Streptomonospora nanhaiensis: one gene and its partner. Each later gene encodes a partner of the first gene's protein in a complex. Links are inferred from orthologs where the notes say so. Each region holds a gene or a part of one and is shown on either strand. Other genes may lie near its edges.

Evidence for each region.
Region 2: the proteins of uvrB (region 1) and HNR12_RS19425 are in contact, whole or in part, in a crystal structure (PDB 7EGT), measured with the Thermus thermophilus proteins. The link is inferred for Streptomonospora nanhaiensis from one-to-one orthologs. Residues at the interface, in WP_096411307.1 of Thermus thermophilus: Glu23, Leu25, Arg26, Asp27, Gly28, Glu29, Arg30, Phe31, Arg55, Glu326, Asp327, Phe328, Glu379, Ser382, Gln383, His398, Gly400, Arg401; in WP_096412145.1 of Thermus thermophilus: His654, Arg656, Phe657, Gln666, Asp668, Glu669, Lys680, Arg681, Leu682, Ser683, Lys685, Tyr686, Ala687.

What each region holds. Positions count from the first base shown.
Region 1 is NZ_JACCFO010000001.1:1,162,012-1,176,124, forward strand. What follows is about bases 11,200-14,113. They hold uvrB (excinuclease ABC subunit UvrB), read right to left. Parts: upstream 13,748-14,113; coding sequence 11,651-13,747; downstream 11,200-11,650. Other genes in these bases: coaE (dephospho-CoA kinase), read right to left, coding at 13,843-14,113. In the rest of the region: HNR12_RS05005 (flavin reductase family protein), read right to left, coding at 1-121; aroH (chorismate mutase), read right to left, coding at 359-721; HNR12_RS05015 (pseudouridine synthase), read right to left, coding at 822-2,405; SMC-Scp complex subunit ScpB, read right to left, coding at 2,389-2,976; HNR12_RS05025 (segregation and condensation protein A), read right to left, coding at 3,000-3,830; HNR12_RS05030 (hypothetical protein), read right to left, coding at 3,904-4,278; HNR12_RS05035 (ParA family protein), read right to left, coding at 4,275-5,234; HNR12_RS05040 (site-specific tyrosine recombinase XerD), read right to left, coding at 5,450-6,448; HNR12_RS05045 (NUDIX domain-containing protein), read right to left, coding at 6,641-7,285; HNR12_RS05050 (CTP synthase), read right to left, coding at 7,282-8,931; HNR12_RS05055 (hydroxymethylglutaryl-CoA lyase), read right to left, coding at 9,110-10,012; HNR12_RS05060 (GNAT family N-acetyltransferase), read right to left, coding at 10,100-11,095. UniProt on the Escherichia coli protein: The UvrABC repair system catalyzes the recognition and processing of DNA lesions. A damage recognition complex composed of 2 UvrA and 2 UvrB subunits scans DNA for abnormalities.
Region 2 is NZ_JACCFO010000001.1:4,384,600-4,398,863, reverse strand. What follows is about bases 4,734-7,798. They hold HNR12_RS19425 (UvrD-helicase domain-containing protein), read right to left. Parts: upstream 7,425-7,798; coding sequence 5,043-7,424; downstream 4,734-5,042. Other genes in these bases: HNR12_RS19420 (endonuclease/exonuclease/phosphatase family protein), read left to right, coding at 7,787-7,798; HNR12_RS19430 (aldo/keto reductase family oxidoreductase), read left to right, coding at 4,734-4,994. Outside these bases: HNR12_RS19435 (winged helix-turn-helix transcriptional regulator), read right to left, coding at 3,534-3,989; more of HNR12_RS19430, read left to right, coding at 4,125-4,733; more of HNR12_RS19420, read left to right, coding at 7,799-8,782; HNR12_RS19415 (nucleoside hydrolase), read left to right, coding at 8,894-9,826; HNR12_RS19410 (response regulator), read right to left, coding at 9,882-10,553; HNR12_RS19405 (ATP-binding protein), read right to left, coding at 10,636-11,856; HNR12_RS19400 (PspC domain-containing protein), read left to right, coding at 12,219-13,748; HNR12_RS19395 (hypothetical protein), read left to right, coding at 13,735-13,953; HNR12_RS19390 (SRPBCC family protein), read left to right, coding at 14,181-14,264. UniProt on the Escherichia coli protein: A helicase with DNA-dependent ATPase activity. Unwinds DNA duplexes with 3'-5' polarity. Translocates on single-stranded DNA with 3'-5' polarity. Initiates unwinding more efficiently from a nicked substrate than double-stranded DNA.

The DNA of each region.
Region 1 (14,113 bases):
CGTTGCTGGTGAACCCCTGCGGCCGGCCGGAGCGGTCGACCGAGGTCACCACGGCCACACCGTTGGCGAACCTCCCCATGATCAGCCGCATCCGAACGGAGTCGACCACCTCGGCGGGCATCAGGACCTCCCCTGCCGCCCCGCCGGCCGCCGGGGCTCGGCGGCCGGGGGCGCGCTGTCGCACAGCACGATCGCCGACCATGTTCGAGACGGCGTCGAGCCCCGGTTGAGGGCGCGGGAGGCGGCGGGAGCGGCGGGGCGCAACGGCGCGGGGCCCGCCGCGCGGCCCTGTGCGGGCGTGCGGCGGGCCCCGGTGGCGGGCCCGGTCCGGTCCGGGCCGGGCGTTGGGCTGTGCGGCCTACTGGGCGATGTCCAGGCGCAGGGCCTGGGCACCGCGCAGGTAGACGTGCTGCAGCTCGGCGCGCGGCCGGTCGGTCTCGACATGGGCCATCAGCCGCACCACGCGCGGCAGGGCGTGCGGCACCGCGATCTCGGTGGCACACATCAGCGGGACGTCGGTGAATCCGATCTTGCGCGCCGCCAGGGCGGGGAACTCCGAGCTGAGGTCGGGCGTGGCCGTGAACAGCACGCTGATCACGTCGTCGGTGGTGAGGTCGTTGCGGCGCATGACCTCGGCCACCAGCTCGGCGGTGGCCTCCAGCACGAGGTCGCGCTCGTCGCCCTCGACCTGGACCGCACCCCGGATCGCTCGTACTGCCACTTTCGCCCGTCCTTTGCACTCTCGTTCTCGGCCGCGGCCGCCGCCGTGCGGCGCGGCCGAGCGGCGGCGCGCGGGTCGGGCCCGCGCGCCGCCGGGATGATCACATACCCGCGGCAGTGTAAAGCTCGCTGACCTCGTTGGCGGTCAGCGCCCGCATGGTGCCCGGCTTGAGGGTGTTGATCCCCACCGGGCCGATCTGCGTGCGCGCGAGGTCGGAGACCGGGTGCCCCACCGCGTCCAGCAGCCGCCGCACGATGTGCTTGCGCCCCTCGTGCAGCCGGACCTCCACGAGCGCCTGCGGCTCGCCGTTCTCCACGACGCGGAAGGAGTCGACCTCGACCGGGCCGTCCTCCAGTTCCACGCCGCCGCGGACCTCGCGCACCACCTCGCGCGGCACCGGTCCCGGCACCTTGGCGATGTAGGTCTTGACGACCCGGTAGCGCGGGTGGGTGAGCCGGTTCGCCAGCTCGCCGTCGTTGGTCAGCAGGATCAGGCCCTCGGTCTCGGTGTCGAGCCGACCGACGTGGAAGAGCCGCTCCTCGGTCTGGCCGGTGTAGTCGGCCAGGGTGGGGCGGCCCTCGGGGTCCCACATGGTGCTGACCACGCCGCGCGGCTTGTGCAGCGCGAAGTACAGCTTGTCGGGGGCGGTGACCACGCGCATGCCGTCGACCCGGATCTCGGAGGCCTCGGGGTCGACCCGGGCGCCGAAGCGGCGCACGGTGTGGCCGTCGACGGTGACCCGGCCGGCCACGATCAGCTCCTCGCTGGCGCGGCGGCTGGCCACGCCCGCCTGGGCGAGCGCCTTCTGCAGCCGGATGCCGCCGGGGACGTCGGTGTAGGTGTCGCGGTCGTCGTCGGCGCGGTCGTCGTCGCGCGGGTCGTATTCGGCGCGCAGCGTGTTCAGCCGGGCGCGCGCCGCCGGGGACAGGTCGCGCTCGGCCTGGCCGCCGCCGCGCGGCACGCGGCTGTCGCGGAAGTCGCGGGCGGCCGGGCCGCGGCCCGTGGCCCGGAACTTGTGGTCGTCGCGGCGGGTGTAGACGCGGGAGGACGAGCGCGCGGGACGCTCGGACCGCTCCGACCGGTCGGTGCGGGCGGTGCGATCGGCGCGGTCCGCGCCCCGGCGAGCGCGGCTGTCGGCGCCCCGGGCCGAGCCGGCGCGCTCGCCCGGCCGGCCGCGCCCGCCCCGGTCGGTGCGCTCGAATCGGTCGTCGCGGGAGGACCGGTCGGACCGGTCGGCGCGCTCCCGCTGGTCGCGGTACTCGCGGTGGTCCCGGCGGTCGCGGTCGCGGCCCTCGCCGCGGGCCCCGCGGTCGTCGCGGGCGGGCCGGCCGCCGCGCGCCGGGGAGTCGCCCCGGCCGGGCCGATCGTCGCGGGCGGAGCGCCCGTAGCCGCCCGGGCCGCCCGAGCGCGCGGGGCGTTCGCCCCGAGCGCCGCCGCCGGCGCGGTCGGACCGCTCCGCCCGGCCGCCCCGCGCGAAGCGGTCGCCGGAGGAGCCGCGGGCCGCCCCGCGGTTGCCGTCACGCCCCGTAGAGCCGGAGGCCCCGCGGGCGCCGCCGCGCGGGCCCCGGGCCGAGGTGTCGTGGTCGCCGCGCTCACCGCGCGGGGCGGACCGGCCGCGCTCGGCGCGGCGGTCGTCGTGGTCCCGCTCACCGCGGGATCGGGAGTTCTTACGTGGCGTGTTCACCGGTGTCGTCAAAACCTTCGATGTCGTCAGGCAGGAAGGGGGCGAGGTCGGGGAGTTCACCGAGGTCGCGAAGGCCAAGGCGCTCCAGGAAATAGGTGGTGGTGCGGTAGAGCAGGGCGCCGGACTCCGGGTCCTGTCCGGCCTCCTCGATCAGGCCCCTCAGTACGAGGGTACGCATAACCCCGTCGCAGTTCACACCGCGCACCGCCGAGACCCGTCCGCGCGACACCGGCTGGCGGTAGGCCACCACCGCCAGCGTCTCCAGCGCGGCCTGGGTCAGGCGGACCTCCTGGCCCTCCTTGAGGAAGTGCTCGACCACGGCCGCGCACTCGGGCCGGGTGTAGAACCGCCATCCCTCGGCCACCTGGCGCAGGTCGAACCCGCGCCCCTGCGCGGTGTACTCGCGCGACAGCTCGGCGAGCACCCGCGCGATCTCGTCGACCGGGCGGTCGAAGGCCCGCGCCAGGTCGTACTCGGCGACCGGCTGGTCCACCACCATCAGCACGGCCTCCAGGTCGCGGCGCAGCTCCGCCGCGCCGTCGCCGCCGGCCGCCGCGGGCCGGTCCGCCACCGCCTCCTCGTGCTCCACCGCGCTCACTCCTCGTCCTCGCCCTCGCGCTTGGCCTGGTCGAACTCGTCGGACACCGCGATCGCGCCCTGGGCGCTGCCGGTCCAGGTGATCACCAGCTCGGCCAGCGGCTCGGGCTGGTCGAACCCCACACTGGCCGCCCGGTACAGCTCCAGCAGCGCCAGGAACCGCGCGACGACCTCGAAGGTACCGGCGCAGTCGGCGGTCAGCTCGGCGAACGTCAGCCGCCCGTGCTCGCGCAGCGCCCGCACCACCAGTTCGGCCTGCTCGCGCACCGAGGTGCGGGTCTGGTGGATGTGGGTCACCGGGACGCTGGGCGGCTCGCGGGGGGTGAACACCCGCGCCGCCAGCATCGCGAACTCCTGCGGGCCGAGCTTGATGAACACGTCGGGGCGCGCCTCGGCGAACCGCGGCTCCAGGCGCACCGCGCGCGGGAAGCGCCGCCCCTGCGCGGCCAGGCGCCCGGCCAGCACGGCGGCGGCCTCCTTGTAGGCGCGGTACTGCAGGAGGCGGGCGAACAGCAGGTCGCGCGCCTCCAGCAGGGCGAGGTCGGCCTCGTCCTCCACGTCGCCGCGCGGCAGCAGCCGCGCCGCCTTGAGGTCCAGCAGCGTGGCGGCCACCAGCAGGAAGTGGCTGGCCTGGTCGAGGTCCCAGTCGTCCTCGTGGGCGCGGATGTGGGCGATGAACTCGTCGGTGACCTTCGACAGCGACACCTCGGTGATGTCGAGCTTGTGCTTGGAGATCAACCCGAGGAGCAGGTCGAAGGGCCCCTCGAAGTTGTCCAGGTGCACCTGGAATCCGCCGTCGGAGACGGCCTCGCCGCCGGGAGCGCTCATGGGCGCGCCCGCGGCGAGGCCGGGCTGGTCTGGGTCATCGTTCCAGGGTGGCACCGTTGAACCGGTGCCCTGTTCACGTCTCGCTCAGCCGCCGCACCAGCATGCTGGAGGCGCCGTGCTCCTCGAAGTCGGCCAGCAGCACCGCCACCGCCTCGCGGACGATGCGGCCGCGGTCGGCCGTGAGGCCGTGGTCGCCCCGCAGGGTCAGCCGGGTCTGCTCCAGCGCCAGCAGTTCGGGCGCCGAGATGTAGACGGTGATCTTCTCGTCGTGGCGCTGGCGGCCACTGGGCCGCGGCGGACGCGCCGGACGGGCGCGCGGCACCGGCCGCGTGGTGCCGGAGGCCCCGGCCGAGCGGGCGGCCGGCGGCTCGGGCGCCGATGGTGCGGGCTCGGGTCCGGTGGGCTCCGACGACCGGAAGAACAGCTCGTCGGCGCCCGGCAGCGTCACACGTCGTGTCCGCTGATTGGCCACCTGGCCAGCACCTCCTTCGCGAGCTCCCGGTAGGCGTTGGCACCCGCCGACGACGAGTCGAAGCGGGTGATGGGCTCCCCGGCCACGGTGGCGTCGGGGAAGCGGACGGTGCGGTTGATGACGGTGCCGTAGACCTTGTCGCCGAACCCGTCGATGATGGTGGCCAGCACCTCGCGCGCGTGCAGGGTGCGCGGGTCGTACATGGTGCCCAGGAAGCCGTCGATGACCAGGCGCTCGTTCAGCCGCTCCTGCACCTTCTGGATGGTGTCCATGAGCAGCGCGACACCGCGCAGCGCGAAGAACTCGCACTCCAGCGGTACGATCACGCCGTCGGCGGCGGTGAGCGCGTTGACGGTGAGCAGGCCCAGCGACGGCTGGCAGTCGATGAGCACGACGTCGTAGTCGTCGATGACCGGGCGCAGGGCGCGCGAGAGCATGTGCTCGCGGGCGACCTCGCCCACCAGCTGGACCTCGGCCGCCGACAGGTCGATGTTGCTCGGGATGAGGTCGAGGCCGTCGACGTCGGTCTTGATCAGGACGTCCTCGACGGTGACGTCGCGCTGCATGAGCAGGTTGTAGACGGTGAGGTCGAGCTCGCGCGGATCCAGCCGCCCCAGCCCCACCGACAGCGCGCCCTGCGGGTCGAAGTCGACCAGCAGCACCCGCCTGCCGTACTCGGCGATCGCCGCGCCGAGGTTGATCGTCGTTGTGGTCTTGCCGACCCCGCCCTTCTGATTACACAGTGCTACGATGCGTGCCGGACCGTGGCTGTCCAACGGCGCCGGTACCGGGAACTCCGGTTTCGGTCTGTTCGCTTGCAGTGCCGCCCCCGTGCTGCGCGTTTCCCCCCATGGGTTGCTCGCCGGGGAGTCCGGCATGTTTTCGTCGACGGGGCCGACCGGCTCCGCGTCGTCGTACTCCGACCAGCTCACAACCCTTGACCTCCCTACGGACCCGCCGGCGCCGGGCGGTTGGGCGCCCCGCGCGGCCGGCCGTCGGAAAAACTCAATATGTCGACAGCGACCAACCGTCGTGCGGCGACTCTAGAACGACGGCACGCAATGATTCAACGCGACACTCTACGGCCTCGCCCGCGGGTAGCGGGCCGGTTCGCGGCGGCGGCGGCGCCGGACGGCCGGCGGCGGGGTCACGTGGCGGCGTTGGCCCGGGGGTGGCTGGCCGCGTACACCTCGCGCAGGCGGTCCACGGTCACCATCGTGTAGACCTGGGTGGTGGTCACCGAGGCGTGCCCCAGCAGCTCCTGCACCACGCGGACGTCGGCGCCGCCGTCGAGCAGGTGGGTGGCGAAGGAGTGCCGCAGCGTGTGCGGCGAGATGTCGGTGAGCCCGGCGCGTTCGGCCGCGGCCCGCAGCACCGACCACGCCCCCTGGCGGGTCAGCCGCCCGCCGCGGGCGTTGAGGAAGAGCGCGGGCACGCCCCGGCCCGACGCCGCCAGCACCGGGCGGGCCCGCACCAGGTAGGACTCCACCGCGCCGCGCGCGAACCGGCCGATCGGCACCAGCCGCTCCTTGCCGCCCTTGCCGCGGAACCGCACCACGCTGACCTCGCCCGAGCCCGCCTCCCCGGCGCTGACCCGGGTGAGGTCGTCGACGTCCAGGCCCACGGCCTCGGAGATCCGCGCGCCGGTGCCGTAGAGGAGTTCGAGCAGGGCGCGGTCGCGGGCGGCGCGGGGGTCGCCCTCGGCCGGGACCGCGCCCAGCAGGGACTCGATGGTGTCCAGCGAGACCGCCTTGGGCAGCCGACGCGGCGGCGCGGGCGGGCGCACGCCCCCGGCGGGGTCGGCGGCGGTGATCCCCTCGCGCAGGGCGAACCGGTGCAGCCCGCGCACCGCCACCACGGCGCGGCCGGCGGAGTTGGTGCCCAGGGGCGGGTGGTCGGGGTCGCCTTCGCGCAGGCGGCGCAGGAACTCGGTGACGTCGGACTCGGTGACGCCGTCGAGCGCGGTGACACCGCGCGCGGCAAGGAACGCGAGGTAGCGGTTGAGGTCGCGGCGGTAGGAGGACAGGGTGTTGTCGGCCAGGCCGCGTTCGACGGCGAGGTGGTCGAGGTAGCCGCGCACCACCGAGACCAGCGCGGCACCGGGCTGCCGCGCAGGGGACTCGTGCCGCTCGGCCGCTGTCACGATCACCGTCTTCCGCCGCTGGGGAGGTCAACGCGGCCGATCATGCCACACGGCGCCGACATTCGCCGGGCGACACGGCGATATGCGCGCAAGCCTCCCCAAGCATCCCCAAGCACTCCCAGGTAGCCCGCAATGCGGACAACCCGTCCGCGCTCGCGCCCCGCGCGGCGGGGCGCGAGCGCGGGGCGCGGTCGCTCAGTCGGCGTCGGGAGCCGGCCGCAGGTCGGCGAACCCGGCGCGGGCGGCCGCGGCGGCGGCCAGCACCCCGATCACCGCGGCGCCGTTGTGCACGCGCCCGGCGAGCACGGCGGCCTCGGCCTCGGCCAGCGGGACCCAGGCGGCGGCCAGGTCGGCCTCCTCGTGCTCGCGGGTGAAGGCGACCTCCGCCTCGTCCAGCGCGTGCAGCCCGCGTCCCAGGAACACCTGGATGCGCTCGCTGGAGAACCCGGGCGAGGGGAAGAAGTCGGCCAGCTCATACCAGCGCTCGGCGCGGTAGCCGGCCTCCTCGGCCAGCTCGCGCTGGGCGGTGCGCACCGGCGGCTCGCCCTCCTCGTCGCGCACGCCGGCGGGCAGCTCCCACAGCCGGTGCCGCACGGCGTGCCGGTACTGCCGGATCATCAGCACGCGGTCGTGGTCGTCCAGGGCGAGCGCGGCGACGGCGCCGGGGTGTTCCAGCCGCTCACGCGGCACGGTCTCGTGCCCGCCGCCGGCGGCGGGCATGCGCACCCAGTCGACCACCGTGGAGGTCTTGGCGCCCCGGTAGACCTCGCTGGTCCGGTCGACCGGCCAGGACTCCGGGCTGTCGGCGAGCGCGGCGGCGCCGGGGCCGGCGGCGCTCATGCGCGGCCGACCGCGGCGGAGCGCTCCAGGGCGGCCGAGACGAGCCCGTGGAACAGCGGGTGGGCCCGGGTGGGGCGCGACCGCAGCTCGGGGTGGGCCTGGGTGGCGATGAAGAACGGATGCTGCTCGCGCGGCAGCTCCACGTACTCCACCAGGCGGCCGTCGGGCGAGAGCCCGGAGAACACCAGGCCGGCCTCTGCCAGCTGGTCGCGGTAGGCGTTGCTCACCTCGTAGCGGTGGCGGTGCCGCTCGGAGACCTGGGCGCGGCCGTACAGCTCGCGCGCCAGGGAGCCCTCGGCGAGGTCGGCGGGGTACAGGCCCAGCCGCATGGTGCCGCCCATGTCGCGCTCGCCGGCGACCACGTCGGTCTGGTCGGCCATGGTCGCGATGACGGCGTGCTTGGCCTTGTCGTCGAACTCGGCGCTGTTGGCGCCCTCCAGGCCCACGACGTTGCGCGCGTACTCGATCACCATGCACTGCAGGCCCAGGCAGATGCCCAGCAGCGGGATGCGGTTCTGGCGGGCGTAGCGGATGGCACCGAGCTTGCCCTCGATCCCGCGCACGCCGAACCCGCCGGGGATCAGCACGCCGTCGACGCCCGACAGCTCCCGCTCGGCCCCCGCCTCGGTGGCGCAGTCGTCGCTGGCCACCCAGCGCAGGTCCACGCGGGTGTTCTCGGCGAACCCGCCGGCGCGCAGCGCCTCGGTCACCGACAGGTAGGCGTCGGGCAGGTCGATGTACTTGCCCACCAGGGCGATGGTGACCTCGTGGGCGGGCTGGTGCACGCGGCGCAGCAGGTCGTCCCACTCGGTCCAGTCGACGTCGCGGAAGGCCAGGCCCAGGCGGCGCACGACGTAGGCGTCCAGGCCCTCGCGGTGCAGCACCTTGGGGATGTCGTAGATCGAGGGGGCGTCGGGCGTGGAGACCACACCGCCCTCGTCCACGTCGCACATCAGGCTGATCTTGCTCTTGAGGCTCTGCGGGATGGGCCGGTCGGCGCGGCACACGATCGCGTCGGCCTGGATGCCGATGTTGCGCAGGGCGGCCACCGAGTGCTGGGTGGGCTTGGTCTTCAGCTCGCCCGAGGGGCCGAGGAAGGGCAGCAGCGACACGTGCAGGAAGAAGCAGTTGTCGCGGCCGATCTCGTGCCGGATCTGGCGGACCGCCTCAAGGAAGGGCTGGGACTCGATGTCGCCGACCGTGCCGCCGATCTCGGTGATGACGATGTCGACGTCGGCGGACTCCATGGCGTAGATCCGCGCCTTGATCTCGTTGGTGATGTGCGGGATCACCTGCACGGTGTCGCCGAGGTAGGCGCCCTGGCGCTCCTTGGCGATCACGCTGGAGTAGACCTGGCCGGTGGTGACGTTGGCCGACGCCGACAGCTCGGTGTCGAGGAAGCGCTCGTAGTGGCCGATGTCGAGGTCGGTCTCGGCCCCGTCGTCGGTGACGAACACCTCGCCGTGCTGGAACGGGTTCATCGTTCCCGGGTCGACGTTGAGGTAGGGGTCGAGCTTCTGCATGGTGACCCGCAGGCCGCGCGACTTCAGCAGCCGCCCGAGGCTGGAGGCGGTCAGGCCCTTTCCGAGACTGGAGGCGACACCGCCAGTGACGAAGAGGTGTTTGGTGCTCGCGGCGGATGCCAAATGATGCTCCCGTGGTCGTGAGGCGACGGCCGTCCCGCTTTCGATCGGACGTCCGTGCGGTGCCCGGTGCCGCGGTCAGGCTGGTCGTCGGCGACCTCGGACTCCACGGGCCACCAGGATAACAGTGCCGGGCACCTGGGCCGATACACGCCCCGGACGCGGCCCGCCGGGCGCGACCTCAGTCGGGGAACCCGCCGGCGCGCCCCAGGAGCGCCGTGGGCGGCTTGCCCAGCAGCGACCCCAGCCAGGTGCCCGTTCGGGCGGTGGCGGCGGAGTCGACGCCCGTGGCGACCCCGCTGCGGTCCAGCAGGTACACGAGGTCCTCGGTGGCGATGTTGCCGGTCGCGCCGGGCGCGAACGGGCAGCCGCCGAACCCGCCGACACTGGCGTCGAGCACGTCCACGCCGTGCTCCAGGGCGGCGTGGGCGTTGGCGTAGCCGGTGTTGCGGGTGTTGTGGAAATGGCAGCGCAGCCGCACGCCCGGCGCCGCCGCGCGCACCCGCGCGAGCAGGTCGGCGACCTGGCGGGGCACGCCCACGCCGATGGTGTCGGCGACGGCGATCTCGACGGCCCCGGCCTCGGCGGCCGCACGGGCGACGGCGGCCACGCGCCCGGGGTCGGTCTCGCCCTCGAAGGGGCAGCCGAAGGCCGTGGAGACGGTGGCGCTGACGGGGGTGCCGGCCTCGGCGGCGGCCGCGGCGATGTCGGCGAAGGCGGCGGTCATCTCCTCGACGGTGGTGCCCTGGTTGCGCCGGCAGAACTCGTCGGTGGCGGGGATGGCGACGTTGACCTCGTCCACCCCGGCGGCCAGCGCGCGGTCCAGTCCCCTGCGGTTGAGGACCAGGCCGATGTAGGAGACGCCCGGGGTGCGCGGGACCGCCGCCATGACCTCCTCGGCCCCGGCCATCTGCGGCACCCGGCGCGGGTTGACGAAGCTCACGGCCTCGATGCGGCGCGCGCCGGCCTCGACCAGCCGCCGGATCAGCTCGACCTTGTCCGCCACCGACAGGGGCGTGTCCTCGTTCTGCAGGCCGTCGCGCGGCCCGACCTCGACGATCTCCACCCGCTCCGCCGCCGCCATGCCGTCCGCCCTTCGTCGCGCGCCCGCGGCGCCGCCCGGCACGGCGGCGCCTTTTGCGCCCAGGGTAGTGCGGCGGGGCCCGCGCGGTCAGCGCAGGGCGAGTGCGGGGCGGACCTCCCAGGTGGTCCACACCGGGCGGTAGCCCATGCGGTTCCAGAAGGGGCCCGACAGCGGGTTGAGCATGGCGTAGTTGAGCAGCGTGACCTGCACGTTGTGGGTGTCCAGCGCCTGGTGGGCGTGGCTGACCAGGGCGGTGCCGATGCCGCGGCCGCGCTCCTCCTCGGCCACGACGCCGTAGCCGATGTGGGCGGCGGGCGCGCTGCGCACCAGCGGCGCGGCCCAGCGGGCGCGGTCGGGCGGGGAGACCCAGATCAGGCCGACGGGGCGGCCGCGGCGCTCGGCCAGCCAGATCCACGACGGCGAGCGCGCCAGCGACCGGGCGGCCACGCCGCGGGTCTGCTCGGCGGTCTCGGGCTGGACGAACACGCCGCCGAAGTGCTCCTCGTAGCGGTGCTCCTCCATGAGGAGGCTGACGATCTGGGTGAGGTCCTGGGAGTCGGCCAGCCGGATGGTGACGTCGCGGGGCGGCAGCGAGGGCGGCACGCCGCGGCGCCGCTCGCGGGCGGCCAGCACGCTGTAGGGCTGCAGGCCGTGCCACTGCAGCGCGGAGACGGCGCTGACGTCGCGCGCCGGCCAGGTCAGCAGGGCGGCCGACTCCGACCCGGTGCCGGTGGGCAGCTGCTGCAGCTGGTCGCGCCAGCTCGACAGCAGGGAGTCCAGGGCCCGGCGGGGGTCGGGGCCGCCGACGACGGGAGTGAGCCAGTGCTGGTCGGGCATGCCCCAGGTGCGCCCGACCTCGCCCGGCTGGTGCCAGGTGTAGCGCATGGTGCCGGCGGCGACCGGTTCGCCGTTCTCGTCGCACACCGTCAGGAGCGGATAGGTGCTGGACCGGGGGCGCGTGGGCGCGGGCAGCAGCGGGTCGACCGCCCGCCAGCGCTGGGCCGCGGAGTTCACCAGCCGGTCGAACTCGGCACCGCTGCCGGGCAGCTCGTCATGCCGCACCCGAGCGACATAACCGCCCATCCCACCTCCCTGGCCGCGCATACCGCATACCTGCCTTCCGCCCGCCGACGCGGCGTGCCGGCGACCGATCAGCGGTCACATACCGTTGCAACACGGACACAAAGACCGTAGCGCCTTCGGCGCGCATTCGCCCGCCGACCCGGCGAGAATTCCCCGGATCGTTTTGAAATTGTCGCCGTGCAATTTCATCGGCGACAAAGCCCGGTCCGCCCTACGGTAGCCGATCGGGATCCCCTGCCACCACGGGGGTCCGGCCCCGCAGAAGGGGCGCTGAAATGCGCGGACGCGCCCGAACTCGGCGAACGCACGCGGCGTCGGCACATGCATTCGCCGGTCACCTCCAGCGCGAACGGCGCAGCGTAACCATGGCGCACCGCAATTCACTCTGCGTGTCATTCGGCGGCCGATTTCGTCATTTCCGCACTTCAGCGCGCCGGAGGGGGCGAGAGGGGAACGGAGTACTCTACCGGCCCGGGCGCGCGGCGCAAACACGCCGGCGGGGCCGGGGCCCGCCCGCCCCGGCCCCGCCGCCCGGTGACGCAGCGTCAGCCGGGGTCAGCTCACCCCGGCGGCGTCCATGCCGCGCAGCTCGCGCTTCAGCTCCTTGATCTCGTCGCGCAGCCGCGCCGCCAGCTCGAACTGGAGGTCGGCGGCGGCCTGGTGCATCTGCTCGCCGAGCTGGTCGATGAGCTGGGCCAGCTCCGCGCGCGGCATGGCGCTGACGTCCTTGGAGCGCTCCTGTCCCGCCCCGGCCAGGCCGGGCACCGGAGCCTTGGGGCTGCGGTAGCCCGAGCCGATCAGCTCCTCGGTGTCGACGTCCTCGCGCGCCAGGGAGTCGAGGATGTCGGCGATCCGCTTGCGCAGCGGCTGCGGGTCGATCCCGTGCTCCTCGTTGTAGGCCAGCTGCTTGGCGCGGCGCCGGTTGGTCTCGTCGATGGCGTTGCGCATGGAGTCGGTGATGTTGTCGGCGTACATGTGCACCTGCCCGGCGACGTTGCGGGCGGCGCGGCCGATGGTCTGGATCAGCGCGCTGGAGGAGCGCAGGAACCCCTCCTTGTCGGCGTCGAGGATGGCCACCAGGGAGACCTCGGGGAGGTCCAGGCCCTCGCGCAGGAGGTTGATGCCCACCAGGACGTCGTACTCGCCCACGCGCAGCTCGCGCAGCAGCTCCACCCGGCGCAGGGTGTCGACCTCGCTGTGCAGGTAGCGCACGCGGATGCCCAGCTCGGCGAAGTAGTCGGTGAGGTCCTCGGCCATCTTCTTGGTCAGCGTGGTGACCAGCACGCGTTCGTCGCGCTCGGCGCGCAGCCGGATCTCGTGCACGAGGTCGTCGATCTGGCCGTCGGTGGGCTTGACCACGACCTCGGGGTCGACCAGGCCGGTGGGGCGGATGACCTGCTCCACGACGTCGCCGCCGCTCTGGCGCAGCTCGTAGGGGCCGGGCGTGGCCGACAGGTACACGGTCTGCCCGATGCGCTCCACGAACTCCTCCCACTTGAGCGGGCGGTTGTCCAGCGCCGACGGCAGCCGGAACCCGTGGTCGACCAGGGTGCGCTTGCGGGAGGCGTCGCCCTCGTACATGCCGCCGATCTGGGGCACCGTGACGTGGGACTCGTCCACGACCAGCAGGAAGTCCTCGGGGAAGTAGTCCAGCAGGGTGTTGGGCGGGCTGCCGGGCGCGCGGTCGTCGAAGTGCAGGGAGTAGTTCTCGATGCCCGAGCAGGTGCCGACCTGGCGCAGCATCTCCAGGTCGTAGGTGGTGCGCATGCGCAGCCGCTGGGCCTCCAGCAGCTTGCCCTGGTTCTCCAGCTCGGTGAGGCGTTCGGCGAGTTCGGCCTCGATGCCGGCGATGGCGCGCTCCATGCGCTCGGGGCCGGCGACGTAGTGGGAGGCCGGGAAGAGGTACATGTGGTCGGCCTCGCCCAGGACCTCGCCGGTGAGGGGGTGCAGGGTGAGCAGCCGCTCGATCTCGTCGCCGAACATCTCGATGCGGATGGCGAGCTCCTCGTAGACCGGGATGATCTCGACGGTGTCGCCGCGCACGCGGAAGGTGCCCCGGGTGAACGCCATGTCGTTGCGGGTGTACTGCATCTGCACCAGCCGGCGCAGGAGGTCGTCGCGGTCGATCTCCATGCCGACCTCGAGGGCGGCCATGCGGTCGACGTACTCCTGCGGCGTGCCCAGGCCGTAGATGCACGACACCGAGGCGACCACGACGGTGTCGCGCCGGGTCAGCAGGGAGTTGGTGGCCGAGTGGCGCAGCCGCTCGACCTCGTCGTTGATCGAGGAGTCCTTCTCGATGTAGGTGTCGGTCTGGGGGACGTAGGCCTCGGGCTGGTAGTAGTCGTAGTAGGAGACGAAGTACTCCACCGCGTTGTTGGGCAGCATCTCACGCAGCTCGTTGGCGAACTGCGCGGCGAGGGTCTTGTTGGGCTGCATGACCAGGGTGGGCCGCTGCAGCTGCTCGACCATCCAGGCCACGGTGGCGGTCTTGCCGGTGCCGGTGGCGCCGAGCAGGACGGTGTCGCGGTCGCCGGCGCGGACCCGGCGGGTGAGTTCGGCGATGGCCGCGGGCTGGTCGCCCGCCGGGGTCATCTCCGAGACGACCTCGAACGGCGCCATCTTGCGCTGGATGTCGGTGACCGGCCGCACGCTGCCTCACTCCCCTCGGGACCACTGGTCCTTCCACGGTATAGCCCGGGTGCGACAACACCGGCCGCGCGCGGCGGATTCCCCGCTCCCCCGGCTCAGGCGCGGGCGCTCAGGTCGGCCCACAGCTCGGCGACCCGCCGGTCGAGGTCGGCGGGGGTGCCGGAGTTGTCGATGACGACGTCGGCGGCGGCGCGCCGCCGCTCGCGGGTGGCCTGGGCCTTGATGCGGGCGCGGACCTGGTCGGCGGGCATGCCGCGGTTGGCGACCACCCGCGCCACCTGCTCCTCCTCGGGCAGGTCGACCACCACGACCACGTCGTAGAGCGCGCCGAGGTCGTTCTCGACCAGCAGGGGGACGTCGTAGACC
Region 2 (14,264 bases), 3.2 Mb from region 1 along the record:
ACCCACACTCGCGTGCAGGCTCCACAGCTTCGGCGGTGTACTTAAGCCCCGCTACATTATCGGCGCAGAATCACTTGACCAGTGAGCTATTACGCACTCTTTAAAGGATGGCTGCTTCTAAGCCAACCTCCTGGTTGTCTCAGCAACTCCACAACCTTTCCCACTTAGCACACACTTAGGGGCCTTAGCTGATGATCTGGGCTGTTTCCCTCTCGACTACGAAGCTTATCCCCCGCAGTCTCACTGCCATGCTCCACTCCACCGGCATTCGGAGTTTATCTGACCTCAGTAACCTTGTCGGGCCCATCAGCCAAACAGTAGCTCTACCTCCAGGGAGCACCACACAACGCTGCACCTAAATGCATTTCGGGGAGAACCAGCTATCACGGAGTTTGATTGGCCTTTCACCCCTACCCACAGCTCATCCCCCAGGTTTTCAACCCTGGTGGGTTCGGGCCTCCACGAAGTCTTACCTCCGCTTCACCCTGGCCATGGGTAGATCACCCCGCTTCGGGTCCACAGCATGCGACTCAACGCCCTATTCAGACTCGCTTTCGCTACGGCTACCCCACCCGGGTTAACCTCGCCACACACCACGACTCGCAGGCTCATTCTTCAAAAGGCACGCCATCACCCCACACCAAAGCAGAGCTCTGACGGCTTGACAGCACACGGTTTCAGGTACTATTTCACAACCCCTCACCGGGGCACTTTTCACCTTTCCCTCACGGTACTCGTCCACTATCGGTCACCAGGACGTATTCAGGCTTAGCAGGTGGTCCTGCCAGATTCACACGGAATTCCTCGGGCTCCGCGCTACTCGGGAACGCATCCAATGAGACATGCCCTGCCTTCACCTACGGGACTCTCACCCACTACGGCGCCGCTTCCCAACGGCTTCAGCTAACAGAACACACCCCACACCAGGCCGGCAGACCCAGTACAGACACGCCCCACAACCCCACGAACGCAACGACTGCCGTCTATCACACGCCCGCGGTTTAGCCACCATCCCCTTTCGCTCACCACTACTCAGGGAATCACTATTGTTTTCTCTTCCTGCGGGTACTGAGATGTTTCACTTCCCCGCGTCACCACCAACCGCCCTATACATTCAGGCAGCGGCAACCCGACACAACTCGGGCTAGGTTCCCCCATTCGGACACCCACGGATCACAGCTCGGTTGACAACTCCCCGTGGACTATCGCGGCCTCCCACGTCCTTCATCGGCGCCTGGTGCCAAGGCATCCACCGTATGCCACACATACTTGGCCACCACAGATACAAGATGCTCGCGCACACTATCCACAAATCAAAACACCAGCCACACACCCAACCACAACCCCACAAACCCCACTCACAGAGGCTTGAGACCACGGGTCTTCATCAGGGTGGCAAGCAGGAAACAACCAACGGTTGCCCCCTCAGACACCCAACAGCGCGTGACAACATCTCCATGCCATCCCAGAAAGAACCACCCAGACAAACCAGGCAGAACCAACCAGGTCCACTTACGAGTCCGCCGGCATAACGGAAAAACAACCGGCTCAAAAGACTCCTTAGAAAGGAGGTGATCCAGCCGCACCTTCCGGTACGGCTACCTTGTTACGACTTCGTCCCAATCGCCAGCCCCACCTTCACTCACTCCCTCCCCGAAGGGTTAGGCCACAAGTTTCGGGTGTTGCCGACTTTCATGACGTGACGGGCGGTGTGTACAAGGCCCGGGAACGTATTCACCGCGGCATTGCTGATCCGCGATTACTAGCGACTCCACCTTCATGGGGTCGAGTTGCAGACCCCAATCCGAACTGAGACCGGCTTTTAGGGATTCGCTCCACCTCACGGCATCGCACGCCCACTGTACCGGCCATTGTAGCATGTTTGCAGCCCAAGACATAAGGGGCATGATGACTTGACGTCATCCCCACCTTCCTCCGAGTTGACCCCGGCAGTCTCCCATGAGTCCCCACCATCACGTGCTGGCAACATGGAACAAGGGTTGCGCTCGTTGCGGGACTTAACCCAACATCTCACGACACGAGCTGACGACAGCCATGCACCACCTGTCACCGATCCCAAAAAGGACCCACCATCTCTGATGGATTACCGGCGATGTCAAACCTTGGTAAGGTTCTTCGCGTTGCGTCGAATTAAGCAACATGCTCCGCCGCTTGTGCGGGCCCCCGTCAATTCCTTTGAGTTTTAGCCTTGCGGCCGTACTCCCCAGGCGGGGCGCTTAATGCGTTAGCTACGGCACGGGAACCGTGGAAAGCCCCCACACCTAGCGCCCAACGTTTACAGCGTGGACTACCAGGGTATCTAATCCTGTTCGCTCCCCACGCTTTCGCTCCTCAGCGTCAGGTAAGGCCCAGAGACCCGCCTTCGCCACCGGTGTTCCTCCTGATATCTGCGCATTTCACCGCTACACCAGGAATTCCAGTCTCCCCTACCTACCTCTAGCATGCCCGTATCCACTGCAAAACCGGAGTTAAGCCCCGGACTTGCACAGCAGACGCGACACACCACCTACGAGCTCTTTACGCCCAATAATTCCGGACAACGCTCGGACCCTACGTATTACCGCGGCTGCTGGCACGTAGTTGGCCGGTCCTTATTCCCCACCTACCGTCAACCCCCACCGATATGGGGGCCTGCGTCAGTGGTAAAAGAGGTTTACAACCCGAAGGCCGTCATCCCCCACGCGGCGTCGCTGCGTCAGGCTTCCGCCCATTGCGCAATATTCCCCACTGCTGCCTCCCGCAGGAGTCTGGGCCGTGTCTCAGTCCCAGTGTGGCCGGTCGCCCTCTCAGGCCGGCTACCCGTCACCGCCTTGGTAGGCCACTACCCCACCAACAAGCTGATAGGCCGCGAGCCCATCCCCAACCGAAACAACTTTCCACACCAGATCATGCGACCCGGTGTCGTATCCGGTATTAGACCGGGTTTCCCCGGCTTATCCCAGAGTCAGGGGCAGGTTGCTCACGTGTTACTCACCCGTTCGCCGCTCGTGTACCCCGAAGGGCCTTACCGCTCGACTTGCATGTGTTAAGCACGCCGCCAGCGTTCGTCCTGAGCCAGGATCAAACTCTCCATTAAAGGTCTTCAATCCTGACCGGCCCACCCACACAGGGCGGACCCATCAAAGGAACCCCGAACACCCGAGGGTGTTCAACGGGGCCAAAACAAACATGGCACAAAGAATGTCATACACGCGCTGTTGAGTTCTCAAGAAGCAACCGCTCACCGGGTACAAACCCCGAACCCACTCAATCGGCAGGCCCGCAAAGGCTCTTCCCCCACGGGGCGGATCAATCTCCGCGTTTCCGCTTTGTTGTGCTCTCTACTCTACCCGCTTGTCCCGAGTGCTCGTGACAGTCAGTCGGAGTGGAGGCGACCGACTTCCGACGCAGGCGTAACCGCCAGCTTCGTTCGGTCGGTGTTGAGAAGCTTACCGGCTTCCGGCAGTGCTCGTGACAGCTTCCGCGAGCCCGCCCGCGTCCGGTCTCCATGACGCGGGCCTCCGCTCCCCCACCTACTGGTCCACCTCGTTCTCGCGCGCGTCATGCGCCGCTCGGTTGGCGAGCACGTCGTCCATGTGGCTCTCGGCCCAGACCTTGAGGCCGCGCATCGTCGTGTACAGCGAGACCCCGAGGTCGGTCAGCTCGTAGGAGACCGTGACGGGGACCGTCGGCGTCGCGGTGCGGGTGACGAGGCCGTCCCGCTCCAGCGCACGCAGCGTCTGCGTGAGCATCTTCTGGCTGACGCCGGCCAGCAGGCGGGCCAGCTCCGAGTAGCGCATCGCCCGAGGACCGCCGACGTGGTCGGCGTCCTCTCGGCGCAGGCCGTCGCCGCCCAAGGCGGCCAGGACCAGGGCGACCCACTTGTCGGAGATCCGGTCGAGCAGCTTGCGGCTGGGGCACTCCGCCATGAAGGCGTTGTACTCCGCCTTGGCCCGCGCCCTCCTCTGGGCCGCCGTCGTCGTCACCATGGACCGCTCCTCACACTCCCGTTGGTGCCTTACGCACTTTCAGGTGCCTACTTCCCGATGGGAAGCTCCCCTCCCATACTGGCAGCCATCCGTTGTGCACCACGGGCCGGACAACCCACGACGAAGGACGTTGGAATGACCTCGCTCCCCACCTCGCTTCCCGGCGGCACCTGGTCCCTGGGCGACCTGACCGTCACCCGCTTCGGCTACGGCGCCATGCAGCTCGCCGGCCCCGGCGTCATGGGGCCGCCCGCCGACCACGACGGCGCGATCGCCGTGCTCCGCGAGGCCGTCGACCTCGGCATCACCCACATCGACACGAGCGGCGCCTACGGACCGCGCGTCACCAACCGGCTGATCCGGGAGGCCCTGCACCCCTACCCCGACTCGCTGCGCATCGCGACCAAGGTCGGCGCGATCCGCGACGAGCAGGGCGGCTGGCCGCCGGCCCGGACGCCCGAGGACGTGCGCCGCGCCGTATACGAGGACCTTGAAACCCTCGGGCTGGACGTACTCGACCTGGTCAACCTGCGGCTCGGCGACGCCCGGGGGCCCCAGCCCGGCTCGCCGGCCGAGCCGTTGGAGGCGCTGGTCGAGCTCCAGCGGCAGGGGCTGATCCGGCACCTGGGCGTGAGCAACGCGACGGCCGAGCAGGTCGCCGAGGCGCGGGCGATCGCGCCGATCGTCTGCGTGCAGAACATGTACAACCTCGCCCACCGCCACGACGACAAGCTGATCGACGAACTCGCCGCCGACGGCGTCGCCTATGTGCCCTTCTTCCCGCTGGGCGGGTTCACCCCACTCCAGTCCTCGGCGCTTTCGGCGGTGGCGGCCCGGCTGGACGCGGCACCGATGTCGGTGGCCCTGGCCTGGCTGCTGCACCGGTCGCCGAACATCCTGCTGATCCCCGGCACCTCGTCGGTTGCGCACCTGCGTGAGAACGCCGCCGGCGCGGGTCTCACGCTGTCGGCCGAGGACCTCGCCGAGCTTGACGCGATCGGCTGACCGGCGGCCGGTCGCCGCGCCGCCCCGGCCCGCCGGGGCGGCGCGGCCTCACAGCTTCTCGATCGGCGCGTACTTCACCAGGAAGTCCTTCTCGCCGATGTCGGCGCCGAAGTCGATGCGCGCCTTGGTCTTGTCGCCGACGCCGTCCACCAGCAGCACCGTGCCCAGGCCGAAGGAGTCGTGGGTGACCTTGTCGCCCGGGGACAGCGACGGCACGTTTGCGCTCGCCCCCGTGGCGGCTCTGCGCGAGGGGGGTTCGACGCGGCGGCGCGGCGCTGCGGCGGCCATGGACGACTGCGCGCGGCGCCAGTCGATCAGCTCGGCCGGGACCTCGTCCAGGAAGCGCGACGGGGGGTTGAACGACGGTGCGCCCCACGCGCTGCGCACGGCCGAGCGGGTGAGGTACAGCCGCTCCTGGGCGCGGGTGATGCCGACGTAGGCCAGGCGGCGCTCCTCCTCCAGTTCGGACTTCTCGCCCAGGGTCCGCATGTGCGGGAAGACGCCGTCCTCCAGGCCGGTGAGGAAGACGACGGGGAACTCCAGACCCTTGGCCGAGTGCAGGGTCATCAGCGTCACGACGCCGCCGCTGTCGTCGGCGTCGGGGATCTGGTCGGTGTCGGCCACCAGGGAGATCTGCTCCAGGAAGTCGACCAGGGTCGGCTCGGGCGCCTCGGGCCGCGGGCCGTCGCCCGCGCCGTCCTGGGCTCCTTCGGTGCCACCGGTGCCACCGGTGCGCTCCGCCGGGGGCGCCGCCTCGCCGGACTCCGCCTGGGCGATGTCGGCGTCCTCGTCCTCGGCGTAGAGCGGGCCGGTGAAGGTGCTCTCGAACTCGCGGGCGACCTCGACGAACTCCTCCAGGTTCTCCACCCGGCTCTCGTCCTGGATGTCCTTGGAGTTGGCCAGTTCCGACAGGTAGCCGGTGCGCTCCAGGACCGCCTCGACGATCTCGGCGGGCGAGCCCTCCTCGGCGATCTCGCGGAGTTCGTCCAGCAGCGCGACGAAGTCGCGGATGGCGTTGAGGGAGCGGGTGGCCAGCACCGGCACGGCGTCCTCGGCCCGGCGCAGGGCGCGGGCGAAGGAGATGCGCTCGCGGGCCGCGAACAGCTCGATGGTCTCCTCGGCGCGGTCGCCGATGCCCCGCTTGGGGACGTTGAGGATCCGGCGCAGGCTGACGGTGTCCTCGGGGTTGGCGATCACCCGGAGGTAGGCGAGGATGTCGCGGATCTCCTTGCGCTCGTAGAAGCGCACGCCGCCGACGATGCGGTAGGGCAGGCCGGTGCGGATGAACACGTCCTCGAACACGCGCGACTGGGCGTTGGTGCGGTAGAAGACCGCCACCTGGCCGGGGGAGCAGGCGCCGTCGTCGGTCAGCCGGTCGATCTCCTGGACGACGAACGCGGCCTCGTCGTGCTCGTTGTCGGCGACGTAGCCGACGATCGCGGGGCCGTGCCCCTGCTCCGACCACAGGTTCTTGGGCGGGCGGTCGGAATTGCGCTCGATGACGGCGTTGGCCGCGGACAGGATGGTCTGCGTGGAGCGGTAGTTCTGCTCCAGCAGGATGGTGCGGGCCTGGGGGTAGTCGCGCTCGAACTCCAGGATGTTGCGGATGGTGGCGCCGCGGAAGGCGTAGATGGACTGGTCGGCGTCGCCGACCACGCACAGCTCCGAGGCGGGCACGGCGGCACCGGGGGTGTCCTCGCCGACGAGGAGCCGGACGAGTTCGTACTGGGCGTGGTTGGTGTCCTGGTACTCGTCGACCATGACGTGCCGGAACCGGCGCCGGTAGTGCTCGGCGACCTCGGGGAACATCTGGAGCAGGTTGACCGTGATCATGATCAGGTCGTCGAAGTCCATGGCGCCGGCCTCGTGCAGCCGCCGCTGGTAGAGCGTGTAGGCCTCGGCGAGCTTCTTGTCCTGGGCGCTCTGCGCCTGCTCGCTGAAGGTGTCGTAGTCGACAAGCTCGTTCTTCAGGTTGGAGACCTGCGCGGAGAACGACTTGGGCGGGAACCGCTTGGGGTCGAGGTCCAGCTCCTTGCACACCAGCTGCATCAGCCGGCGGGAGTCGGCGGCGTCGTAGATGGTGAAGCTGCTGGGGTAGCCCAGGCGCCCGGCCTCGCGGCGCAGGATCCGCACGCACGCCGAGTGGAACGTCATGACCCACATGGCGTTGGCCACGCGCCCGCCCAGCAGCGCCTCGATGCGCTCCTTCATCTCGGCGGCGGCCTTGTTGGTGAAGGTGATCGCCAGCACCTCGCCCGGGCGCACGCCGCGTTCGGCGAGCAGGTAGGCGATGCGGTGGGTGAGCACCCTGGTCTTTCCGGAGCCGGCCCCGGCGACGATCAGCAGCGGGCTGCCGGCGTGGGTGACGGCTTCGCGCTGCGGGGCGTTCAGACCTTCGAGGAGCGGCGATGCGGTACGGGAGGACGACACGCCTCCCAGGTTACGGGGCTCGGGGGGCGGCTGCCGCCGGACCGGGCGCGGCCGGCGCCGGTGCCGTGGCCGCGCCGGGGGAAACGGCCGCGCGGCGGCCGGGGCCCGAACCGCGCGCGCCCGGGGGCGTAGGAGGGCGGGCGCCGCGGCGGCCGCGGCCAGGACGAGGGCGGTGGCGGTGAGCACTCGGTACACGGCGGGGCTCCGATCGGGTGGGCGGCCGGCGGACACGCACAGTGTGCGACGAACCGGCCACGCCGTGCTCCGGTTGTCCACAGGCCGGGGACTCCCCGTGCGGCGCCGGTCGTCCCTAGAGTGGCCTCCCCAGCGGGTGCGCTGCGCGCTACGGGGAGGAGCGGGAAATGGCGGAGGACGGCGGGGATGGGAGCGCGGGTGCGGCGCCGGACCGGCCGAGGAGCCGGGGCCTGGTCGTCGCGTGCGCGAACGTGGCCGGCGGGCGGCTGGTGGACGAGGCCGGCGACTACGCGCCGGGCGACCGCACCGAGCGGTTCGCCGCCGCCCTGGCCCGGCACCGGCCCGAGATCGTGGCCGTGAGCGAACTCGACTGCACGCGGGGGTCGCGGCAGCTGAACCGGCTGGTCGAGGGGCTGGGCTGGCCGGAGGTCCACGCGGAGTCCCGCCCGGCCAGCGACTCCCACATCCCCGGGGTGGGCAAGCTCGGCATCGGGATCGCCTCCCGCTACCCCCTGAGCGACCTGCGCTGGATCGAGGTCCCCCCGCCGCCCCTGCGCTTCCTGCACTGGCGGACCGGCAAGGAGCTGAAGTGGCATCCCAAGGGGATGCTGCTGGCCACCGCCGAAGGGCCCTTCGGCGCCGTGCGGATCGCCTCGGTCCAGGTGCCGCCCCTCCACATGGGCCGCGACGAGTCCGGGCGCGTGTACTCCTACGACCGCGGCCCCGGCCTGGCCTACCGGGAGCGGCTTCGGGACTTCTTGGACGCCGCGCTGCGCGGGCCCGACGGGGCGCCATTGCGCCGCACGGTCATCCTGGGCGACATGAACATGCCCACCCCCGAGGCGGTGTTCACCGACCTGGCCGGCGCCCGGCTGCGCGACGGGTTCGGCTCGGGGCCGCCGCCCGCCACCACGCCCGACGGCCGGTCCATCGACCGCGCGTTCGTCACGGACGACCTGCGGGTGCGGGAGGGCGGGACGATCGCGATGCCGCCCGAGAACGGGCTGGGGCCCGACCACTACCCGTGCGTGTTCGACGTGCGGCCGCGCGCCTGGGAGGCCGACCGGGTGCGGGCCCTCGCCCGCCGCCGCACCCGCGAGGCGCTGCGGCCGGCGGCGCGCCGCCCCGGCCCGCCCACCGACCCCCGCCCCCGGCTCCGGTAGGCCCGCCGCGCGCGACCGGGCCGCCCGCGGGGGCCGCGCACCGGGTGTCTACCCTTGTCGGGGCGCGGCCGCCCCGTGCCCGCCGACGACGTCGCTGAAGGAGGCACACCGGTGCGGATCTATGTCGACTGCGATCCCGGGATCGACGACGCCATGGCCCTGGCCTACGTCACCGCCGGCCCGGACGCCGAGATCGTCGGCGTGGGCACCGTCTTCGGCAACAACGGCGTCGACGTCACCACGGACAACGCGCTGCGGCTGCTGGAGCTGTACGGCCGCCCCGAGGTGCCGGTGGCGCGCGGCGCCGCCCGGCCGCTGGCGCAGCCGCCGCGCTCGGCCGAGCACGTGCACGGCCGCAACGGGCTGGGCGAGGTGGACCTGCCCGCGCCCGCCGGGGCGCCCGTGGACCACTCGGCCGCCGAGATGCTGGTGCGCGCGGCCCGTTCGGCGCCCGGCGCGCTGGACGTGCTCGCGCTGGGCCCGCTGACCAACATCGCGCTGGCGCTGAGCCTGGAGCCGGAGCTGCCCCGGCTGCTGCGCCGGGTGGTGGTGATGGGCGGCGCGGTGCGGGCGCCGGGCAACGTCACCCCGTGGGGCGAGGCCAACGTCGTCGCCGACCCCGAGGCGGCCGAGACGGTGCTGGCGGCCGGGTTCGACGCGGTGCTGGTGCCGCTGGACGTCACCATGCGGACGGTGGCCACGACCGCGTGGCTGGAGGAGCTGAAGACGGTGGCGGGGCGGCGCGCCGAGACCGCGTCGGCGTTCCTGGACTTCTACGCCGGCTGGTACTCCACCGTGTTCGGGGAGCGCCAGTGCGCGATGCACGACCCGCTGGCCGCCGCGATCCTGCTGGACGAGGCGGTGGCGACCGAGACGGTGGAGGTGCCGGTGCGGGTGGAGCTGCGCGGGGAGTTCACGCGCGGCATGACCCTGGCCGACATGCGCCTCAACCGCGACCTGGGCGACGGCCGCCCGCCGGTGCGGGTGGTGGGCGCCGCCGACGGCACGGTGTTCCTGGCCCGGATGCTGGACGCGCTGCGCTGAGGTCCTGCGGGCCGCGCGCCCGCCGCCGCGCCGGCGGCGGGCCCGGGCTCGGCCGCTAGACGAGCTTGCGCGCGGTGGCCCACCGGCTCAGCTCGTGCCGGTTGGACAGCTGGAGCTTGCGCAGCACCGAGGAGACGTGCGTCTCGACCGTCTTGACCGAGATGAACAGCTCCTTGGCGACCTCCTTGTAGGCGTAGCCGCGGGCGATGAGCCGCAGCACCTCGCGTTCGCGCTGGGTGAGCCGGTCCAGCTCGGGGTCCATGGGCGGGGCGTCGGTGGCCGAGAAGGCGTCGAGCACGAACCCGGCCAGGCGGGGGGAGAACACGGCGTCGCCGTCGGCCACCCGCACGATGGCGTCGGCGAGTTCGCGGCCGGAGATGGTCTTGGTGACGTAGCCGCGCGCGCCGCCGCGCACCACGCCGATGACGTCCTCGGCGGCGTCGGAGACCGACAGCGCCAGGAAGCGGATCTCGGGGTGCTGGGGCAGGACGCGGCGCAGTACCTCGCCGCCGCCTCCGCCGGGCAGGTGGACGTCGAGCAGCACGAGGTCGGGGCGCTTGTCGGCGATCTCGCGGACCGCGCTGTCGACGTCGCCCGCCTCGCCGACGACGTCGACGGCGTCGCCCAGCTCGCCGCGCACGCCGCTGCGGAAGAGGCGGTGGTCGTCAACGATCACGACGCGCGGTACGGCGGCGCCGGAGGCAAAGGTGCTGTTCTGGTCGTCCACACGTTGGACTGTACCCACCCCCGCCCGGCGCGGGAATACCCCCTCCTGCCCGGCTCCGGCCAACCCGCCCGCCGGGCGCCTGTCAGGCCGGCTCCTCCCTCTCGCGCGGCATGCGCAGCTGCACCTCGGTTCCCTCGCCGGGCGCGGTGCGGATGCGGGCGCTGCCGCCGTGGCGCTCCATGCGGCCCAGGATGGAGCCGCGCACGCCCATGCGGTCCTCGGGGATGGCGTCGAGGTCGAAGCCGGCGCCGCGGTCGCGCACGAACACCAGCACCTCCTCGGGCTCGACCTCGCCGAACACCGAGATGCTGTCGGTACCGGCGTACTTGGCGGCGTTGACCATGGCCTCGCGCGCGGCGCGCAGCTCGGCCTGGACGCCGTCGTCGATGGGGCAGTCGCCGACGCACACGACCTCGATCGGCACGCCGTGGGCCTCCTCGACCTCGGCGGCCACCCGCTCCAGCGCGGCCTTGACCGTGGTCTCGGCGTCGGCGGGCCGCTGGTAGAGCCAGCTGCGCAGCGCGCGCTCCTGCACCCGGGCCAGGCGCTGCACCTCGCGCGGGTCCTCGGCGCGGCGCTGGATCAGGGTGAGGGTGTGCAGCACGGAGTCGTGGATGTGGGCGGCGAGTTCGGCGCGCTCCTGGCTGCGGATGCGCTCGCGGCGCTCGCGGTCGCGTTCGCGCACCAGGCCGATGATCCACGGCGCGACGATGAGGGAGATCCCGGCGATGATGGTCAGCGCGAAGGTGAGGCCGGCGCGGGCGGCGGTGAGCTGCTGCTGGAAGGCGAGGAAGCCGATGGCGCCGATGACCACGAGCAGCACGCCCGCGCCGGTGCGGGCCCAGCTCTTGCCCGACTGCGCGAGCACGGTGGAGGCCATCCACTCCTCGCGCACGGCCGGGTTGGCCTGCTGCCACAGGATGGTGGCGCCCAGCGCGCCGAACACCATGAACCACAGCACCGGCTGGAACCAGCCGCCGAACAGCAGCGCGAGCACGCCCAGCCCGCCGGCGAGCGCGCAGTAGGCGATGAGCTGGCTGATGTCGCGGCCCTTGCGCCGGGTGGTGTCGGGCTCGGCGGTGTCGGCGGGGTCCTCGGTGGCGACCGGGGTGAACAGCACCAGGACGACGTAGACGGCGATCCCGATCCCGCCGAAGGCCAGGGCGAGCAGCGCCAGCCGGGCCACGACGGGGTCGATGCCCAGGTGGCGGGCGAGTCCGGCGCCCACGCCGGCGACGAGCCGGCCGCTGCGCGGCCGGGTCAGCTGTGGCGCCGGGGGCGTTCGGGTCGCCGTGTCGGTCACCGTGTCCGTGTCTCCTCGTCCGCAGGGCCGCGGGCGGCCCGCGCGGGGCGCCGGGCCGTTGCCCGCCGCCGCGCCCGGGGCGCGGCGGGGTGTCTCGGTATGTCCTCCAGCATGCCCCCTGCGCGGGCGCGCGGTCATCAGGGGCGCGCCCCGGGTGCGGGCGGCGCGGGCTCAGGGTGGGGTCAGGGTAGATCCCGATGGGCAGCACGGGAGGCGGGCGGCCAGGATGGGGCACATGCGAAGGACCCGGCGGACGGCGGTGGGTGCGGACGGTGAGTGACGAGCGAGGGCCGATGGACGGACCGGAGCGGCGGGAGCACGAGGAGCCCGCGGCCCCGGCGGCCGATGGCGGGCCTTCTGGGATGGACGCGCCAGGCGCGCCCGAGGACCGATGGGCGCACGGTTCCTCGGGCGCGCCTGGCGCGTCGGATCCCGCCGAGCCGGTGGAGCTGATCCGCGACAACGAGCGGGGCCTGATCACGGGCGTGTGCGCCGGGCTGGGCGCCTACACGCGTGTGGACCCCATCGTGTGGCGGATGGCCTTCGCCGTGACCGGGCTGGCCGGGCTCACCGGCCTGCTGCTCTACATCGGCGCGTGGATGGCCATGCGCGACCCCAACCGGGGGCCGGCGATGTTCGAGCAGCTGCTGAACCGGCGCATCGACGAGCGCGCGGTCGTGGCGCTGCTGGGCCTGGGGCTGGCGATCGCCGCGGCGCTCAGCCTCGTGGGCGGGGTGCGGTGGGGCACCCTGATGCTGGCGACCCCGCTGATCCTGGGCCTGCTGGTGGCGCACAACCGGGGCGTGGACCTGCGCCGCACCTACCGCGAGCTGCCGGGGCTGCTGAAGTCGGCCGAGCCCCCGCCGGCCACGCCCGAGCCCGAGCCCAAGCCCGCCTACTACAACCCGGCCCAGCCGTGGGCGCAGGCGCCGGCCGGCCCGGTGGACCTGGCGGTGGTGGCGCGGATCACCGCGGGGCGGTCGGCGGCGCCGGCGCGCGACGCGGGTGAGGACGACGACGGCGACACCGACGGCCCGGACGCCGACGAGCACGACGGGCACGACCGGCGGGGCCGGCGCGGCTCCCGCCGGCAGCGGCGCGCCGAGCGCCGCGCCAGGCGGGGGACGCGGCTGACGGGTTTCGCGCTGCCCGCGATCGTGGCGGCCACCGGGATCACGCTCGGCGTGACCGAGGCGCCCGTCCAGGAGGCCCTGCTCGGGCCGGAGACCGGCCCCCTCTACCTCGGGAGCGTCGTGGTGATCATCGGGGTGGCGCTGCTGCTCGGCACCTGGTTCGGCGACCCGCGCGGGCTGATCGTCCTGGGGGTGGCCGCGACCGCGCTGCTGGTGCTGTCGGCCGCCGTTGACCTCACGGGGCAGCGGTTCGGGGCCGAGGAGTGGCGGCCGCGGTCGGTCGCCGACGTGCGGCAGGGGTACACGCTGACGGTGGGGGTGGCCGAACTCGACCTCACGGAGTTGCCGCTGGAGCCGGGGCAGCGCGTGGACGTCGACGCGACGGTGCGCTACGGGCGGCTGGAGGTGCTGGTGCCGGAGTACGCCCGGGTGGAGGTGCGGGGCGACGCCGCCTTCGGCGAGGTGCGGGTCGACGGCAGCACCCAGTCGGGTACCGGGGTGCGGCTGCGGCGGGTGCTGGAGCCGGTCGCGCCCCCGGAGGGCGCGGCCGCGCCGGCGGGCGGGGCGCGGGGCACGGGGGGCGCTGGAAACACAGAGGGCGCTGAAGGCACTGAAGGCGCGGGGGGCGCGGACAACGGGGCCTCGCCCGCCGGCGGGCGGGGCGGGGAAGGCGGCGGTGCCGACGAGGCGGCGCCGACGCTGGTGCTGGACCTGGACTCCCGATTCGGCGAACTGGAGGTGCGGCGTGTGGCGGCATAGGACCGACTGGGGCTCGCTCATCGCCGGGCTGCTGTTCATCGTGCTGGGGACGGCGTTCATCCTCGGCGGCCCCGGCCGCTGGGGCCTGGACACCGTGTGGATCGTGCCCGTGGTGGCCGTGGGCCTGGGTATCGCCGGAGTGGCGCGGGCGCTGGCGGCCTCGCGCGACCGGCACGGCCCCACGGAGAGCGGCCGGCCGGGCTAGCGCGGCACCGTCGCCGCGCGCACCGCCCGGCCGGCCGGGGCCGGGGCGGCCGGGGCAGGGGGCCCGCGGGGGCCGCGCCCCGGCCGTGCCGCGTCGGGTACGTGCCGGGGCGTGTTGAGGGCGCCGGCCGGCGGGCATACCCCCACCTGTCGGCGCGGCGCCGAGCCGCCGGCGCCCCGGTGGGCGCGTCCGGCACACCACGACGCGGCAGGAAGGCGGCACGGAGCATGAGCGTCCGGCTGAACGACGAGTTCACGGTCCCCGTTCCCGTGGAGCGGGCGTGGGAGGCGCTGCGGGACGCCCGGCTGGTC